DNA from 3 places in the Inquilinus sp. NPDC058860 genome. Region 3 is predicted to be linked to each of the others. Evidence: riboswitches for the same ligand, from Rfam matches in the RefSeq annotation. Region 3 holds a riboswitch; each other region holds the start of a gene.

What was found. Region 3 has a riboswitch for S-adenosylmethionine ahead of ACFW16_RS16905 (hypothetical protein). Riboswitches for the same ligand answer to the same signal wherever they lie in the genome.
Region 1: another riboswitch for S-adenosylmethionine. It lies ahead of metZ (O-succinylhomoserine sulfhydrylase); the one in region 3 lies ahead of ACFW16_RS16905 (hypothetical protein).
Region 2: another riboswitch for S-adenosylmethionine. It lies ahead of metA (homoserine O-succinyltransferase); the one in region 3 lies ahead of ACFW16_RS16905 (hypothetical protein).

What each region holds. Positions count from the first base shown of each region.
Region 1 is NZ_JBHYMS010000009.1:87,883-92,857, reverse strand. Features, by position in the region: gene ACFW16_RS08540 (ABC transporter permease) at 1-872, shown strand, start outside; gene ACFW16_RS08535 (ABC transporter permease) at 869-1,738, shown strand; gene ACFW16_RS08530 (GNAT family N-acetyltransferase) at 1,735-2,211, shown strand; SAM riboswitch at 2,282-2,358, shown strand; gene metZ (O-succinylhomoserine sulfhydrylase) at 2,401-3,609, shown strand; gene ACFW16_RS08520 (SH3 domain-containing protein) at 3,702-4,106, shown strand; gene ACFW16_RS08515 (efflux RND transporter permease subunit) at 4,143-4,975, opposite strand, start outside.
Region 2 is NZ_JBHYMS010000016.1:80,242-85,216, reverse strand. Features, by position in the region: gene ACFW16_RS13660 (cell wall hydrolase) at 1-148, shown strand, start outside; gene ACFW16_RS13655 (MFS transporter) at 308-1,600, shown strand; gene ACFW16_RS13650 (TAXI family TRAP transporter solute-binding subunit) at 1,612-2,676, shown strand; SAM-I-IV-variant riboswitch at 2,763-2,869, shown strand; gene metA (homoserine O-succinyltransferase) at 2,914-3,834, shown strand; gene ACFW16_RS13640 (glutathione S-transferase family protein) at 4,094-4,729, opposite strand; gene ACFW16_RS13635 (leucyl aminopeptidase family protein) at 4,821-4,975, shown strand, end outside.
Region 3 is NZ_JBHYMS010000022.1:10,306-15,280, reverse strand. Features, by position in the region: gene ACFW16_RS16915 (OmpA family protein) at 1-51, opposite strand, end outside; gene phaC (class I poly(R)-hydroxyalkanoic acid synthase) at 372-2,102, shown strand; gene ACFW16_RS16905 (hypothetical protein) at 2,203-2,478, opposite strand; SAM-I-IV-variant riboswitch at 2,523-2,632, opposite strand; gene coaA (type I pantothenate kinase) at 2,736-3,701, shown strand; gene ACFW16_RS16895 (phosphotransferase family protein) at 3,704-4,462, shown strand; gene ACFW16_RS16890 (cold-shock protein) at 4,676-4,885, shown strand.

The DNA.
Region 1 (4,975 bases), on a different contig from region 3:
TCCGGCTGATCCCGGGCGACGCGGTGCAGATCATGCTCGGCGCCAACAGCGAGGTGACGCCGGACCGGATCGCGGCGCTGCGCCAGCGCCTCGGCCTCGACCAGCCGCTGGTGACGCAATATTTCGCCTGGCTCGGCGGCCTCCTGACCGGCGACCTCGGCACCAGCCTGTGGACCGGTCGGCCGGTGCTGGAGGAGATCACGGCCCGGATCGGCGTCACCATCGAGGTCACGCTGCTGGCGCTCGCCGTCTCCGTGGCGCTGGCGGTGCCGGCCGGCTGCCTGATGGCGTATTTCCGCAACTCCGCGCGCGACTACCTGGTGCGAGTGGTCACCATCGCCGGCGTCACCGTGCCGTCCTTCTGGCTCGGGGCTCTCCTGATCTACCTGTTCCACGGCGTCTTCCCGGCCTTCCCGGCGATCGGCTTCGTGGCGCTGGCCGACGACCCGGCCGGCAACCTGCAGCGCATGTTGCTGCCGACCATCGCGCTGGCCGTGCCGGTGCTGGCCTCGCTGTCGCGCATCGTCCGCTCCGCCATGCTCGACGCGCTGGGGCAGGACTACATCCGCACCGCCCGGGCCAAGGGCGTCAGCGAGCGGGCGGTGGTGTTCCATCACGCCTTCCGCAACGCCATGATCCCCTTCGTCACCGCGCTCGGCATCTCCGCCGGCTACCTGTTCGGCGGCGCCATCGTGGTCGAGCAGGTCTTCGCCCTGCCCGGCCTCGGCCGGCTGATGCTGGGCGCGATCGCCGAGCGCAACTATCCGCTGATCCAGGCGGCGATCCTGCTGGTCACCGCCGGATTCGTGCTGGTGAACTTCGTCACCGACATGCTCTACGCCGCGCTCGACCCGCGGATCGGCCTCAGATGACGGCTCCCCTTCCGGAAACCCTGGCGCCGCCCTCGCGCCGCCGCATCGCCGCGCCCCGGCACCCGCTGGTCTGGATCGGCGGGGCGCTGGTGCTGCTGCAGGTCGGGGCGGCGCTGCTGGCGCCCTGGATCGCCCCGGACGACCCGCTGGCCCAGCACGTCATCCAGCGGATGAAGGGACCCAGCGCCGCGGCCTGGCTCGGCACCGACCAGTTCGGCCGGGACGTGCTGTCGCGCATCCTCTACGGCTACCGCGCCTCGCTCGCCGCCTCGGCCAGCGCGGTGCTGCTGGCGCTGCTGGTCGGCGGCACGCTGGGCGTGGCCGCGGCCCTGCGCGGCGGCTGGCTCGACCGTGCCGGCATGCGGCTGATGGACATCCTGTTCGCCTTCCCGATCATCCTGCTGGCGATCGGCATCGTCGCCGTGCTGGGGCCGGGGGCGACGACCACGGCGCTGGCCATCGGCGTGGTCTACATCCCGGTCTTCGCCCGCCTCCTGCGCGGCCCGGCGCTCGTGGTCGCCGGCAGCCAATACGTGCTCGGCGCCCGCGCCATCGGGGCGGGTGAGGGCCGGGTGCTGTGGCGCCACGTGCTACCCAACCTCGCCAGCGTCATCCTGGTCCAGGCCAGCCTGGCCCTCTCCACCGCGATCCTGGTCGAGGCCTCGCTGTCCTTCCTCGGCCTCGGCACCCAGCCGCCGGTGCCGTCGCTCGGCCGCATGCTGGCCGAGGCGCGGGGCTATCTGCTGCTGTCGCCCTGGGATTCGATCTTCTCCGGCCTTGCCATCCTGTTGGCGTCTTTCGGCTTCAACCTGCTCGGCGACGGGTTGCGGGACGCGCTCGATCCCAGGTTGCGGGGCGCCGGATGATGGGCGATGCGAAGACGATGGAAGCGGTGACGGTGCGGCCGCCGGCGGCGGCGGATGTGCCGGCCGTGGCCGAGGTGGCCTGGCGCAGCACCCGCGCCGCCTTCGAGCACATCCTCCCGGCCGCGATCCTGGACCGCAAGCGGCCGGAGGATTTCGCCCGCCGCTTCGCCGCCCGGCTGCCCGACCTGCGCATCGCCGTTGACGGACAGGGCACGCCGCTCGGCTTCTCGCTGATGACCGGGTCGCATCTCGACATGCTGTTCGTCGACCCGGCGGCGCAGGGCCGGTCGGCCGGCACCGCGCTCCTGGCCGACGCCGTCAAGCGCGGCTGCCGGACGCTGGAGAGCTTCGCCCATAACCGGCTGGCCCGCGGCTTCTACGAATCCCGCGGCTTCCGCCTCTGCCGCTCCTACCGCCGGCTGTACGAAGGGATCGAGATGCCCTTCGTGCTCTACGCCCTGGCCGAGGGATGAAGGGCAGCCTTGCCTGAAACGCATTGCCCGATCGCCGTTTTGCCGATAAGTCTTGGACCGTCGTCCTTCCGGGCGGCCCCGTGGTGATTTGAGCCGACCGGCTTGCGGCCACGTTAATCTCCGCTAAAAGGTCGGATGCGCGCAGGTCCCGCACGCACCGCCTCCCGGTCGGATCGAGGAGTCGGTGAGATGGATCGAGACGAAGCCCCCAGCGAAGACGAATTCGGCCCCGAGACCGCGCTGGTCCGCGGCGGCGTCCGACGAACGCCGTACGGCGAGACCTCCGAGGCGATCTTCCTGACCTCGGGCTTCGTCTATGACAGCGCGGCGGCGGCCGAGGCGCGCTTCACCGGCGACGATCCCGGCTTCGTCTATTCCCGCTACGGCAACCCGACCTTGGAGGTGCTGGAGCAGCGCCTGGCCCTGCTGGAAGGGGCGGAGGGCTGCCACGTCACCGCCAGCGGCATGTCGGCGGTGTTCACCGCCCTGTTCTGCCACCTGCGCGGCGGCGACCATGTCGTGGCCAGCCGGGCGCTGTTCGGCTCCTGCTTCGTCATCCTCGGCACCATCCTGCCGCGCTACGGCATCACCACCACCTTCGTCGACGGCGCCGACCTCGCGGCCTGGGAGGCGGCGATGCGGCCGAACACCCGGGCGGTGTTCCTGGAGACGCCGGCCAATCCGACGCTCGACTTGGTCGACGTCGCCGCGGTGGCCAGGATCGCCCATGCCGCCGGCGCCAAGGTGTTCATCGACAACGTCTTCGCCACGCCCTTGGGCCAGAAGCCGCTCGAACTCGGCGCCGACGTGGTGATCTACTCCGCCACCAAGCACATCGACGGCCAGGGCCGGGTGCTGGGCGGCGCCGTGCTGGCCGACAGGAAGTTCCTGACCGACGATTTCCTGCCCTATTACCGGCACACCGGCCCGGCGCTGTCGCCCTTCAACGCCTGGGTGCTGGTGAAGGGGCTGGAGACGCTCGGCCTGCGCGTCGAGCGCCAGGTCGCCGGCGCCCACCGCCTGGCGCAGCTGGTCGAGGCGCATCCGGCGGCGAAATCGGTGCGCTACCCCTGGCTGGAAAGCCATCCGCATCACGCGCTGGCGAAGCGGCAGATGAAGAACGGCGGCACGCTGGTCGCCTTCGACCTCGGCAGCAAGGCGGCGGCTTTCGCCTTCCTCGATGCGCTGCGGCTGGTCGACATCTCGAACAATCTCGGCGACACCAAATCGCTCGCCACCCACCCGACCACCACCACCCACCGGGCGATGGAGGCGGCGGACCGTGCCGCCATGGGCATCACCGAAGGGCTGGTGCGGCTGTCGGTCGGGCTCGAGGGCATCGAGGACCTGGAGCGCGACCTGTCCCGCGCCCTCGACGCCGCCCGTCGGGCGGGGTGAGGCAAGGCGCCGCGCCCAGCTGATCAGGCGACCGGATTCCGGCCCGGCCGCGTTGAAGCGGACGAAGGGGGATTCTCGTCCCTGGAGTTCGCATGATGAGATGGAAGCTCGCTTTGGCCGCGATGGCCGGGCTGGCGATGACGGCCCTGGCGGCGACGGCGGCCGATGCCGCGCCGGGCTACACCACCGGGGCGGTCCGGCTGCGCGCCGGGCCGGGGGCCGACTATCCGATGGTGGCGCGGCTGCGGCCGGGCGTGCCGGTGCAGATCTTCGGCTGCATTGACGGCTGGGCCTGGTGCGACATCGGTGTCGGTCCCGACCGCGGCTGGACCGACGGCCGCTTCCTGGCGGCGGATGTCCAGCACCGCCGCCGGGTCATCGTCGAGGCCGCCCCGGTGATCGGCGTGCCGGTGATCCGATTCGACGCCGGCCCCTACTGGGACAACTACTACCGCGGCCGGCCCTGGTACCGCGACCGCGGCCGCTGGGTGCATTAGCGAGTGAAGGGCGGCTCTCGCAGGAGCCGCCCTGTTTCACTCGGCCGGCGTGCCCGGCGCCTCGGCCCGCGGCTTCGGCGCGATCGAGCCGCCCAGCAGCTTCTCGTGCACCCATTCGCGGACATGCTGCAGGGTGACGTAGAGCATCGGGATCAGGAAGATGCCGATCGCCGAGGCCGCGATCATGCCGCCGAACACCGAGGTGCCGACGCCGCGCCGGCTGGCCGCGGCCGCGCCCGCCGCCGTCACCAGCGGCACCAAGCCCAGGATGAAGGCGAAGCTGGTCATCATCACCGGCCGGAAGCGCAGCCGGGCGCCCTCGATCGCGGCGTCGGCGATCGACGACCCCTCCTCGCGCTTGGCCTTGGCGAACTCGACGATCAGGATGCCGTTCTTGCTGGCCAGGGCGATCAGCACGACGATGCCGATCTGGGCGTAGACGTCGTTCGACAGGCCGGCGATCCACAGCGCCGCCAGGCCGCCGACGATGCCGACCGTGACCGACAGCAGCACGCCGACCGGGATCGACCAGCTCTCGTACAGCGCCACCAGGAACAGATAGGCGAACAGCACCGCGAGGCCGAGGATGAAGCCGGTCTGGCCGGCGGCCTGCAGCTCCTGCAGCGCGGTGCCGGTCCATTCGAAGCCGTAGCCGGGCGGCAGGGTGGCGTTCGACGCCTGCGTCATCGCCGCCAGCGACTGGCCCGAGCTGACCCCCGGCGCGGCGCTGCCGAGGATGCTGACCGAGCGGTAGTTGTTGTAGCGGGTGATGAACAGCGGCCCCAGCTGCTGCTCGGCGTCGACCAGCGACCGCATCGGCACCATCTGGCCGGAGGCGGAGCGGACATAGATCCGGTAGATGTCGTCGA
Region 2 (4,975 bases), on a different contig from region 3:
CGACGACCCGACCGACGGCGGCCAGTACTTCCTGGCCCCGGCGGCGATGCGGGCGCTGGGCCGCGGCATGCCGGCCTGGACCAACCGTTTCCGCCGCAGCGCCTCGATCGGCGACCACGTCTTCTACCGGCCGAAGCGCGGCGGCTGAACCGCAGCCGTCGCGCCGTCCGCCCGAGGCTGCGAGGGGCTGGTCCGCCCGGCTGTCCGACCCACCTTATCTGCTGGCCGGGACCATCGGGCGGCTTGCCCTGAAATCGTCACGAATCTTCCCTGGCCCCGGCCTTTCGGCCGACCTAGAACGGACGTGATGGCTGCCACCGATTCCGCCTCTTCGCCGCCTTCCCTCGGCTCAGTCCTTCTGGCCGTGGCGCCGCTGCTGTTCAGCGCCGCCATCATGATCATGGGCAACGGGCTGTTCGGCACGCTGGTCGCGGTGCGGATGGATCTCGACGGCTTCGACGTCGGGACCATCGGTCTGGTGCTGGCCTTCTATTCCGGCGGCTTCGCCCTGGGCACGCTGATCTGCCCGCGGATCGTGCTGCTGGTCGGCCATATCCGCACCTTCGCCGCCTTCGCCGCGATCGCCTCGGCGACGGCGCTGGTTCACGCGCTGTGGGTCGACCCGGTGGTATGGGCGGTGCTGCGCCTGATCACCGGCATCAGCATGGCGGTGCTGTTCACGATCATCGAGAGCTGGCTGAACGCCCGGGCGGTGAACGCCGTGCGCGGCCGGGTGATGTCCTCCTACATGGCGGTGAACTACACCGCCTTCGGCCTGTCGCAGCCCTGGCTGACGGTGATGGACCCGGCCGGCTTCGCCCTGTTCTCGGTGGTGGCGATGCTGGTGTCGCTGTCGCTGGTGCCGCTGTCGCTGACCCCGGTCGAGACGCCGCCGGTGATCAAGGTCAAGCGCTTCGGCCTGCGCGCCCTGATCGCGATCTCGCCGCTCGGCGTCGCCGGCTGCTTCTCGGTCGGGCTGATCAGCGCCGCCTTCTCCGGCATGGGGCCGGTCTATGCCCGCACCATCGACCCGTCGCCGGACTGGATCGCCGGCTTCATGATGACGGCGATCTTCGCCGGCTTCCTGCTGCAATACCCGGTCGGCAAGCTGTCCGACCGCTTCGACCGGCGCCAGGTATTCCTCGGCATCACCATTTCGCTGGCGCTGATCAGCGCCGCCCTGGCGGTGTTCGGCGGGCTGTCGCCCACGCTGTTGCTGGTGCTGCTCGCGGCCTTCGGCGGGCTGTCCTACACCATCTATCCGCTCAGCCTCAGCCACGCCAACGACTTCATGACGCCGGAGCAGCTGGTGCCGGCCGCGGCCGGCCTGCTGTTGTGCTACGGCACCGGCGCGGTGTTCGGGCCGATCGTGGCGTCGCGGGTGATGCAACTGCTGGGCCCGTCCGGGCTGTTCGTCTGGACCGGCGCGGTCGCGGTGCTGCTGGCGCTGTTCACCGTCTTCCGCATGACCCGGCGGGCGGCGATGCCGAACGAGGAGCAGGGCAGCTTCGTCGCCGTGCCCACCACCACGCCGGTCGCGGCCGAGCTCGACCCGCGCGCGCCGGACGAGACGCCGCCGACCATGCGCGACGCCGCCTGAAGGGAACCGCCATGCTGACCCGCCGCCGCCTGCTGACCTCGGTGCTTCCCGCCGCCGGGATGGCCGCGGCGGGGATCGGCATAGCGGGATTGGGGGGAATGCGATCGGCGCGGGCGCAGGACCCGCTGTTCTTCCGCATCGGCACCGGCACCACCGGCGGCACCTATTTCCCGATCGGCGGCATCATCGCCGGCGCCATCTCCGGCCCCCCCGGCCTGCCCCCCTGCGGCAGCGCCGGCGGCAGCTGCGGCGTTTCCGGCCTGATCGCGGTGGCCCAGGCCAGCGCCGGGTCGATCGACAACATCAGGCGGATCAACGCCGGCGAGTTCGATTCCGGCTTGGCCCAGGCCGACGTCGCCTTCGCCGCCTATGCCGGCGAGGGGCCCTTCGCCGGCCAGCCGCCGGTGACCAGCCTGCGCGCCATCGCCCATCTCTTCTCCGAATTCGTCCATGTCGTGGTGCCCGCCGACAGCCCGGTGCAGTCGGTGGCCGACCTCAAGGGCAAGCGCGTCTCGGTCGGCGCCGAAGGCTCCGGCACGATCTATGACATCCGCCTGATCCTCGCCGCCTACGGCCTGAAGCAGACGGATGTGACCGAGATCTACGAGCGGCCGGAGCCGTCGGCCGACCTGCTGGCCGAAGGCGGGCTCGACGCCATGGTGATGACCGGCGGACCGCCGCTCGGGGTGATCGCCGACCTGGCGCGGCGGCGGCCGATCCGGCTGCTGCCGATCGCGGGGCCGGAGGCCGAGGCGCTGGTCGCCAAGGTGCCGTTCTTCGCCGAGGAGCCGATCCCCGCCGGCCTCTATGACGGCGTCGCCGCGGAGGTGCCGGGCCTGTCGGTCGGGGCGATCTGGCTGGTGGCGGAGCGGATCGCCGAGGCCACGGTCTACGAGATCGCCCGTGCCCTGTGGCAGAAATCGACCCTGGACCTGCTGGCGGCGGGCCATCCGCGCGGCAAGGAGATCGCGCTCGACGGCGCCACGCGCGGCCTCGGCGTGCCGCTGCACCCCGGCGCCGCCCGCTATTATGCCGAGCATGCGGTGCTGAGCCTGCCCGCCCGGGCGACGCCCTGAGAGACCTCCCTGAGCCGAAGCCCGGCGGACCGGACGTAGATCCACATTCATCCAGTTGAAATGTGCCGGCGGACCCCGTAGAACTTGACGCACATCAGGAGTTGGGCACTGCCCGACGCCAACCTGCTTCCCCGAGCAAGGTGGCGCTCCCGCGAGGGAGGATGTGGTCGAACCGACAACCAAGCGGGTCATTCCACAATCGGTCCTGCCCACGACGCGTGGAAACAGACCGAAGCTATGCCGATCAAGATTCCGAACGACCTGCCCGCCCGCTCCGTCCTCGAAGCGGAAGGGGTCATGGTGATGCTCGAGGCGCAGGCGGTGCGGCAGGATATCCGGCCGATGCGGATCGGCCTGCTGAACCTGATGCCGAACAAGGTCAAGACCGAGACCCAGTTCGCCCGGCTGCTCGGCGCCTCGCCGTTGCAGGTCGAGCTGACGCTGGTCAAGATGACCAACCACGTGCCGCGCAACACGCCCAGCGACCACATCCTGTCCTTCTACCGCGACTGGGAGGATGTCCGGACGGAGAAGTTCGACGGCTTCATCGTCACCGGCGCGCCGGTCGAGACGATGGCGTTCGAGCAGGTGACCTACTGGGACGAGCTGCGCCGGGTCTTCGACTGGACGCAGACCAACGTCCATGGCTGCTTCAACATCTGCTGGGGCGCCCAGGCCGCCGTGCATCATTTCCACGGCGTGCCCAAGCACGCGCTGCCCGCAAAGAAGTTCGGCGTGTACCGCCACCGCATCGTCGAGGCGGCCTCGCCCTATCTGCGCGGCTTCTCGGACGATTTCACCATCCCGGTGTCGCGCTGGACCGAGAACCGGCGCGAGGACATCCCGGCGGCCAGCGGCATGAAGGTGCTGATGGAGTCGGACGATGCCGGGTTGTGCCTGCTGGAAGATGCCAGCCGCCGGTCGCTGCACATGTTCAACCATGTCGAGTACGACACCGACACGCTCGGCGACGAGTATTTCCGCGACGTCGCTGCCGGCAAGGCGATCGCCCTGCCGCACGACTATTTCCCGGGGAACGACCCCGGCCGCAAGCCGCAGAACCGGTGGCGCAGCCACGCGCATCTGCTGTTCGGCAACTGGATCAACCAGCTGTACCAGACCACGCCGTACGAGATCGGCGACATCGGCCGCGGTTAGCCGGGGGTTGGAGCGGGGTGATCTTGGGCCGGATCGATCAGCCTATCGAACGAAGGAGCTGTTTTTTTGCCTCTCCCGTTTACGGGAGAGGTCGGAGACGCAAGCGGCTCCGGGTGAGGGGAGTTTGTCGAGGCCGGGACCAACCCTCACCCGGTCTCGCTGCGCGAGCCCGACCTCTCCCGCCAGGCGGGAGAGGCACCACATAGACGCTCGGCGTCATGTCTGACCGTGCCCGAATGCGCGGTCGTATCATCCCGCTCTAAAAGGTGAGCACCCAGGGCTCGGCCATCCCCGCCTCGACCCAGCGCCGCATCGCCGGCAGGCCCAGGATCTCGTCGGCATAGGCCCGGCAGACCGGGTCGAGCGGCACGCCGTAGCGGTCGAATCGCACCGCCACCGGGGCATACATGCAGTCGGCCGCGCCGAAGGCGCCGAACAGGAACGCGCCCTCGGTGCCGGCCGCCTCGCGGCACTGCCGCCAGATCGCGGTGACGCGGGCGATATCGGCTTCGGTCGCATCGCTGTGGGCCCCGCCGGGGTCGGGCGGATCCAGGTCCATCGGCAGCTCGTTGCGCAGACCGATGAAGCCGCTGTGCATCTCCGCCGAGATCGACCGCGCGAGTGCTCGGCGCGCCGGGTCGCGCGGCCACAGGGCGAGATCCGGGAAGCGCTCGGCCAGATATTCGAGGATCGCCAGGCTGTCCCAGACCGTCGTTTCGCCGTCGATCAGGGTCGGCACCTTACCGCTCGGCGAATGGCGCAGGATCGCCTCCTTCGACCCGTCGCGGTAGAGCGGGATCAGGATCTCCTCGAACGGGATGTCGTGATGCGCCAGGGCCAGCCACGGCCGTAGCGACCAGGAGGAGTAGCGCTTGTTGCCGATGATGAGGCGCATGGCGGTCCGCTCCGGCTGAGGGGTTGGCAAGGCAAACGGGCTGGAGCATGGTGTGCCGCCCCGAGTTCCCGAACGCAAGAAGGCCTGCGCCGTGCTGCCGAATCTGGTCGATGCCGCCGAGGGAGAGACCGTCTCTCTGATCCCGCTCAGCAAGGCCGCGCTCGACGGCTGGCGCGCCGCCGCGACGCCGGCGCGGCGGGCCTGGGCCGAGGCCAACGGCTTCGCCGCGGAATCGGGCCGCATCCT
Region 3 (4,975 bases):
GGTGACAACGGCGCCACGGACCGGAAGGCCGGGGCGGGCGGAAGCGATCATGAGAGAGCCGGTGCGACGCATGGGCACGTGCCTAGCACACTTCGTTGAAAGGGTGGACTGGAAAGAGGATGGCCGTGCAAAGTGGCGGATAAGCGGCATTCTACGCTCGATTCCGCGCCTCGGGCGATGCCGCCGCAGACAAGGGATCCTTGGCCATGACCGAACGCGCCCGCGCGGCCCCCAGCCGGACGAAGTCCGGCGAAGCCGAGATCAAGGCCCGGACGAAGTCCGGCGAAGCCGAGCCCAAGGCCCAGACGAAGCCCGGCACCGCGGCGCCGGAGGCCCCGCCGCCGGCGGATCCGGCCGAGCTGGCGCGCCGCATGGTCGAGATCGCCGAGCGCAGCGCCCGGCTGGTCACCGCCTTCCTGGAGAAGCAGGGCCGCGCCGAGGCGCCGGAGCTGGATCCGCTCAACATCGGCTCGGCCTTCCTGGCCATGACCTCGCGGCTGATGGCCGACCCGACCCGGCTGGTGCAGGCCCAGATGTCGCTGTGGCAGGACTATGCCACGCTGTGGAGCCGCACCGCCCAGCGTCTCTTGGGCCAGGAGGCGGAGCCGGTGGTGACGGCGGAGAAGGGCGACAAGCGCTTCAAGGACCCGGCCTGGAGCGAGGTCGCGGTGTTCGATTTCATCAAGCAGTCCTACCTGCTGACCGCGCGCTGGCTGCAGGGCTCGGTCCGCCAGGTCGAGGGGCTGGATGCCAAGACGGCGAAGAAGGTCGACTTCTACACCCGCCAGTTCATCGACGCGATGGCGCCATCCAACTTCGTCGCCACCAACCCCGAAGTGCTGCGCAGCACGCTGGAATCGCGCGGCGAGAACCTGGTCAAGGGCCTCGAGAACATGCTGGCCGACCTGGAGCGCGGCCAAGGCCGGCTGGCCGTCAGCATGACCGACCGCACCGCCTTCGAGATCGGCCGCAACATCGCAGTCACCCCCGGCAAGGTGGTGTTCGAGACCGAGCTGATGCAGCTGATCCAGTACGACCCGGCCACCGAGACGGTGGCGCGGCGGCCGCTGCTGATCATCCCGCCCTGGATCAACAAGTTCTACATCCTCGACCTGAAGCCGCAGAACAGCCTGATCCGCTGGGCGGTGGAACAGGGCCACACCGTCTTCGTGGTCTCCTGGGTCAATCCGGACGGGCGCCTGGCCGGCAAGAGCTTCGCCGACTACATGCTGGAGGGGTCGCTGGCGGCGATCGGCGCGATCGAGCAGGCGACCGGCGAGCGCGAGGTCAATGTCGTCGGCTACTGCCTGGGCGGCACGCTTCTGGCCTGTACTCTGGCCTGGATGACGGCCAAGGGCGAAGAGGATCGGGTCAAGAGCGCGACCTATCTGACCACGCTGACCGACTTCACCGATCCGGGCGAGCTCGGCATCTTCGTCGACGAGGAGCAGTTGCGGACGATCGAGGCGAAGATGTCCGGCAAGGGCTATCTCGAAGGCTCGGCCATGGCGACGACCTTCAACCTGCTGCGCGCCAACGACCTGATCTGGTCCTTCGTCGTCAACAACTACCTCCTGGGCAAGGACCCCTTCCCCTTCGACCTCCTGTACTGGAACAGCGACGCGACCCGGATGCCGGCCGCGATGCACAGCTTCTATCTGCGCAACATGTATCAGGAGAACCGGCTGGCGCAGCCGGGCGGCATAGCGCTCGCCGGCGTGCCGATCGACCTGACCACGATCAGGACGCCCAGCTTCATGCTATCGACCCGCGACGACCACATCGCGCCCTGGGCCTCGACCTATGCCGCGACCCAGCTGTTCGGCGGCCCGGTGCGCTTCTGCCTCAGCGCCTCGGGCCACATCGCCGGAGTGGTCAACCCGCCGGCGGCGAAGAAGTACTGCCACTGGGTCAACACCCGGACCCCGGCGAGCCCCGACTCCTGGCTCAAGGGAGCGAAGCAGGTCGAAGGCTCCTGGTGGCCGGAATGGCAGAAATGGATCTCCCGCCATGCCGGCGGCCAGGTCCCGGCCCGGCACCCTGGGGACCGCGAGCTGACCCCGATCGAGGACGCGCCCGGGCGCTACGTGCGGGCGACGTGAACGCACGCCACGACGTAGGTTGGGTTCGCGACAGCGAACCCGACACTGGTCCGGCTGCACGATGTTGGGTTCGCCCAGCGAACCCAACCTACTCAGCATCTCACGCCGCCAGGTCAGCCACTCGGCCATAGGCTTGGCGCAGATCGGCCAGGCGATCGCCCTCCAGCACCCGGTCGAGATGGATCTCCGGCCGGGACGCGGCGGCGAGGACGACGCGGTAGAGATGGGTCCACAGCCCGGCGCCGCGATGCACCACGGCGTAGAGGATCTCGCGCCGGTGCGGGTCGCGCGGGCCGGGACAGGGGTGCTCGTCGAGCCGCTCGACCGTGTCGCCGGGGCCGGCGAGCGGGATCGCGGCGGAAGCGGATGCGGACATGAAAAACCCTCCTTCGCGGTTGCGAGGAGGGCTGACGCGCGGCGTTCGACCCGTTTGGTTGCCGGTCCGGCCGCATCGCCCCTCTTGCGAGAGGCCACCACCTTGCCCGGGAGGCAGGTTGGCGTGGGCGTCAGCCCAGCTCTGGATGCGAGGCCGGGTGTAGCGCGGGCCGAGGCGCAGCGCAAGAGGGATGGCAGGCCTTGCCTCGGACCCACGGATCGTCGGACCCTGACCCGTCCTCCAGCGGCGAGCCTGCGATGCCCGATCCCTCCCCTGCCCGGCCCGTGCCCGACCTGTTCGCCGCCCGGCCCCAGGCCTATGACCGCTTCACCCGAGCGGAATGGGCGGCGCTCCGGGCCTCGACGCCGATGGCGCTGTCCGAGACCGAGCTGGCCGAGCTGCGCGGGCTGAACGAGCCGATGTCGCAGGCCGATGTCGCCGACATCCTGCTGCCGCTGTCGCGCCTGCTGAACCTGCACGTCGCCGCCGCCCGCAGGCTCGACGGGGTGCAGGACGCCTTCCTCGGCCGGCCCGGCCCGCCGCCGCCCTACATCATCGGGGTCGCCGGCAGCGTCGCCGTCGGCAAGAGCACCTTCGCGCGGCTGCTGCGCCTGCTGCTGTCGCGCTGGCCCGACCATCCGCGGGTCGAGCTGGTGACCACCGACGGCTTCCTGTGGCCGAAATCGGTGCTGGAGGAGCGCGGGCTGATGCGGCGCAAAGGCTTCCCCGAGAGCTACGACCTGCGCCGGATGATCGGCTTCCTGGCCGCGGTGAAGTCCGGCCGGCCGGAGGTCGAGGCGCCGGTCTATTCCCACCTCGCCTACGACATCCTGCCCGGCGAGAAGCAGGTGATCCGCCGGCCGGACATCCTGATCTTCGAGGGGCTGAACGTGCTGCAGGCCCCGGCCGGGGCCTCGGTCGTCACCTCCGATTTCTTCGACTTCTCGGTCTATGTCGATGCCGAGGAGGAGGACATCGCCCGCTGGTTCGTCGAGCGCCGCCTGCTGCTGCAGCGCACCGCGTTCCGGGACCCCTCCTCCCATTTCCATCACCAGCGCGACTTGCCGGAGGCGGAAGCCCGCCGCGTCGCCCGCGAGATCTGGGACCGGATCAACGGGGTGAACCTCCGCGAGAACATCCTGCCGACGCGGCAGCGCGCCCGGCTGGTGCTGCACAAGGCCGCCGACCATTCGGTCGACGCCGTCGCCCTGCGCCGGATGTAGCCATGGACCTGCCCCTCGGACCGCTGCTCGGATCGGGCAAGGAGGCCGAGGTCTTCGATGCCGGCGACCTGGTGGTCAAGCTGTACCGGACGACGGCGACCGCGCCGAAGCGGGCGGCGTTCCGCGAGGCGTCGATCCTGGCGCTGATCGAGGCGCTCGGGCTGCCCGCGCCCTCGGCCCGGGCCGTCGGGCAGATCGACGGCCGCTGGGGGATCGCCATGACCCGGGCCGGGGGGCCGTCCCTCGCCGATGCCATCCGCTGCCGGCCCGACCGGGTTTCGGCCTGCCTGGAGCGCATGGCCCGGCTTCAGATCGAGATCCATGGCCATCCGGGGACGCATCTCGGCAGCATGAAAGCCAGGCTGGCGGTCAATATCGGCCGGGCGCCGATCCCGGATGAAGCATTGCGGCGCCGGCTGCTGGACGACCTGGCCGAGCTGCCGGAGGGCGACCGCCTCTGCCACGGCGACTTTCATCCCTGGAATATCCTGGGGCCGCCGGGGCAGGAGGTGGTGGTCGACTGGCTGGACGCCTGCGCCGGCGATCCGGCGGCCGATGTCTGCCGCTCCTACGTGCTGATCCGGCCGGTGGCGCCGGAGCTGGCCGTCGCCTATGTCGAGACCTACATCGCAGCCGCGGGCGAGAGCCGGGACCTGGTCTTCGCCTGGCTGCCTTTCGTCGCCGCCGCCCGCCTGGCCGAAGGCGTGCCCGGCGAGGCCGAAAGACTGATGGCGATGGCCGCGTCCGGATCGCCGTTCTGACCCCGGATCCGGCTGTGCGGACCCGGCATATCCGGTCTGATTCCGCGTCGACCTTGCCATTCCACCCGTATTCCCCCATGTTTGGGGGGTCATTCTGGTTTGGACGGCCGGCCTGCTATGCCCTCGCGGCCGCGGATCCCTCGCCTTTCCCCTTCCCGTTTGATGCGTCGCGCAGTTCCGCGCGGCGCCACCCCCTCAACTGGAGGAAAAGCGATGCCGATCGGCACCGTTAAGTGGTTCAACAGCACCAAAGGCTTCGGCTTCATTCAGCCGGAGAACGGCGGCTCGGACGTCTTCGTCCACATCTCCGCCGTCGAGCGCGCCGGTCTGCGCGGCCTGAACGAAGGCCAGAAGATCTCCTACGAGGAGCAGCGCGATCCGAAGCGCGGCAAGACCTCGGCGGAGAATCTGAAGGAAGTCTGAGCCTTCGATTGCGGAGCGGATCAGGAGCGCCCGCGCCGTCGGGCGCTCCTTTTCTTATGACAGATCGACGATGCGGAAGCGTCGCGCCAG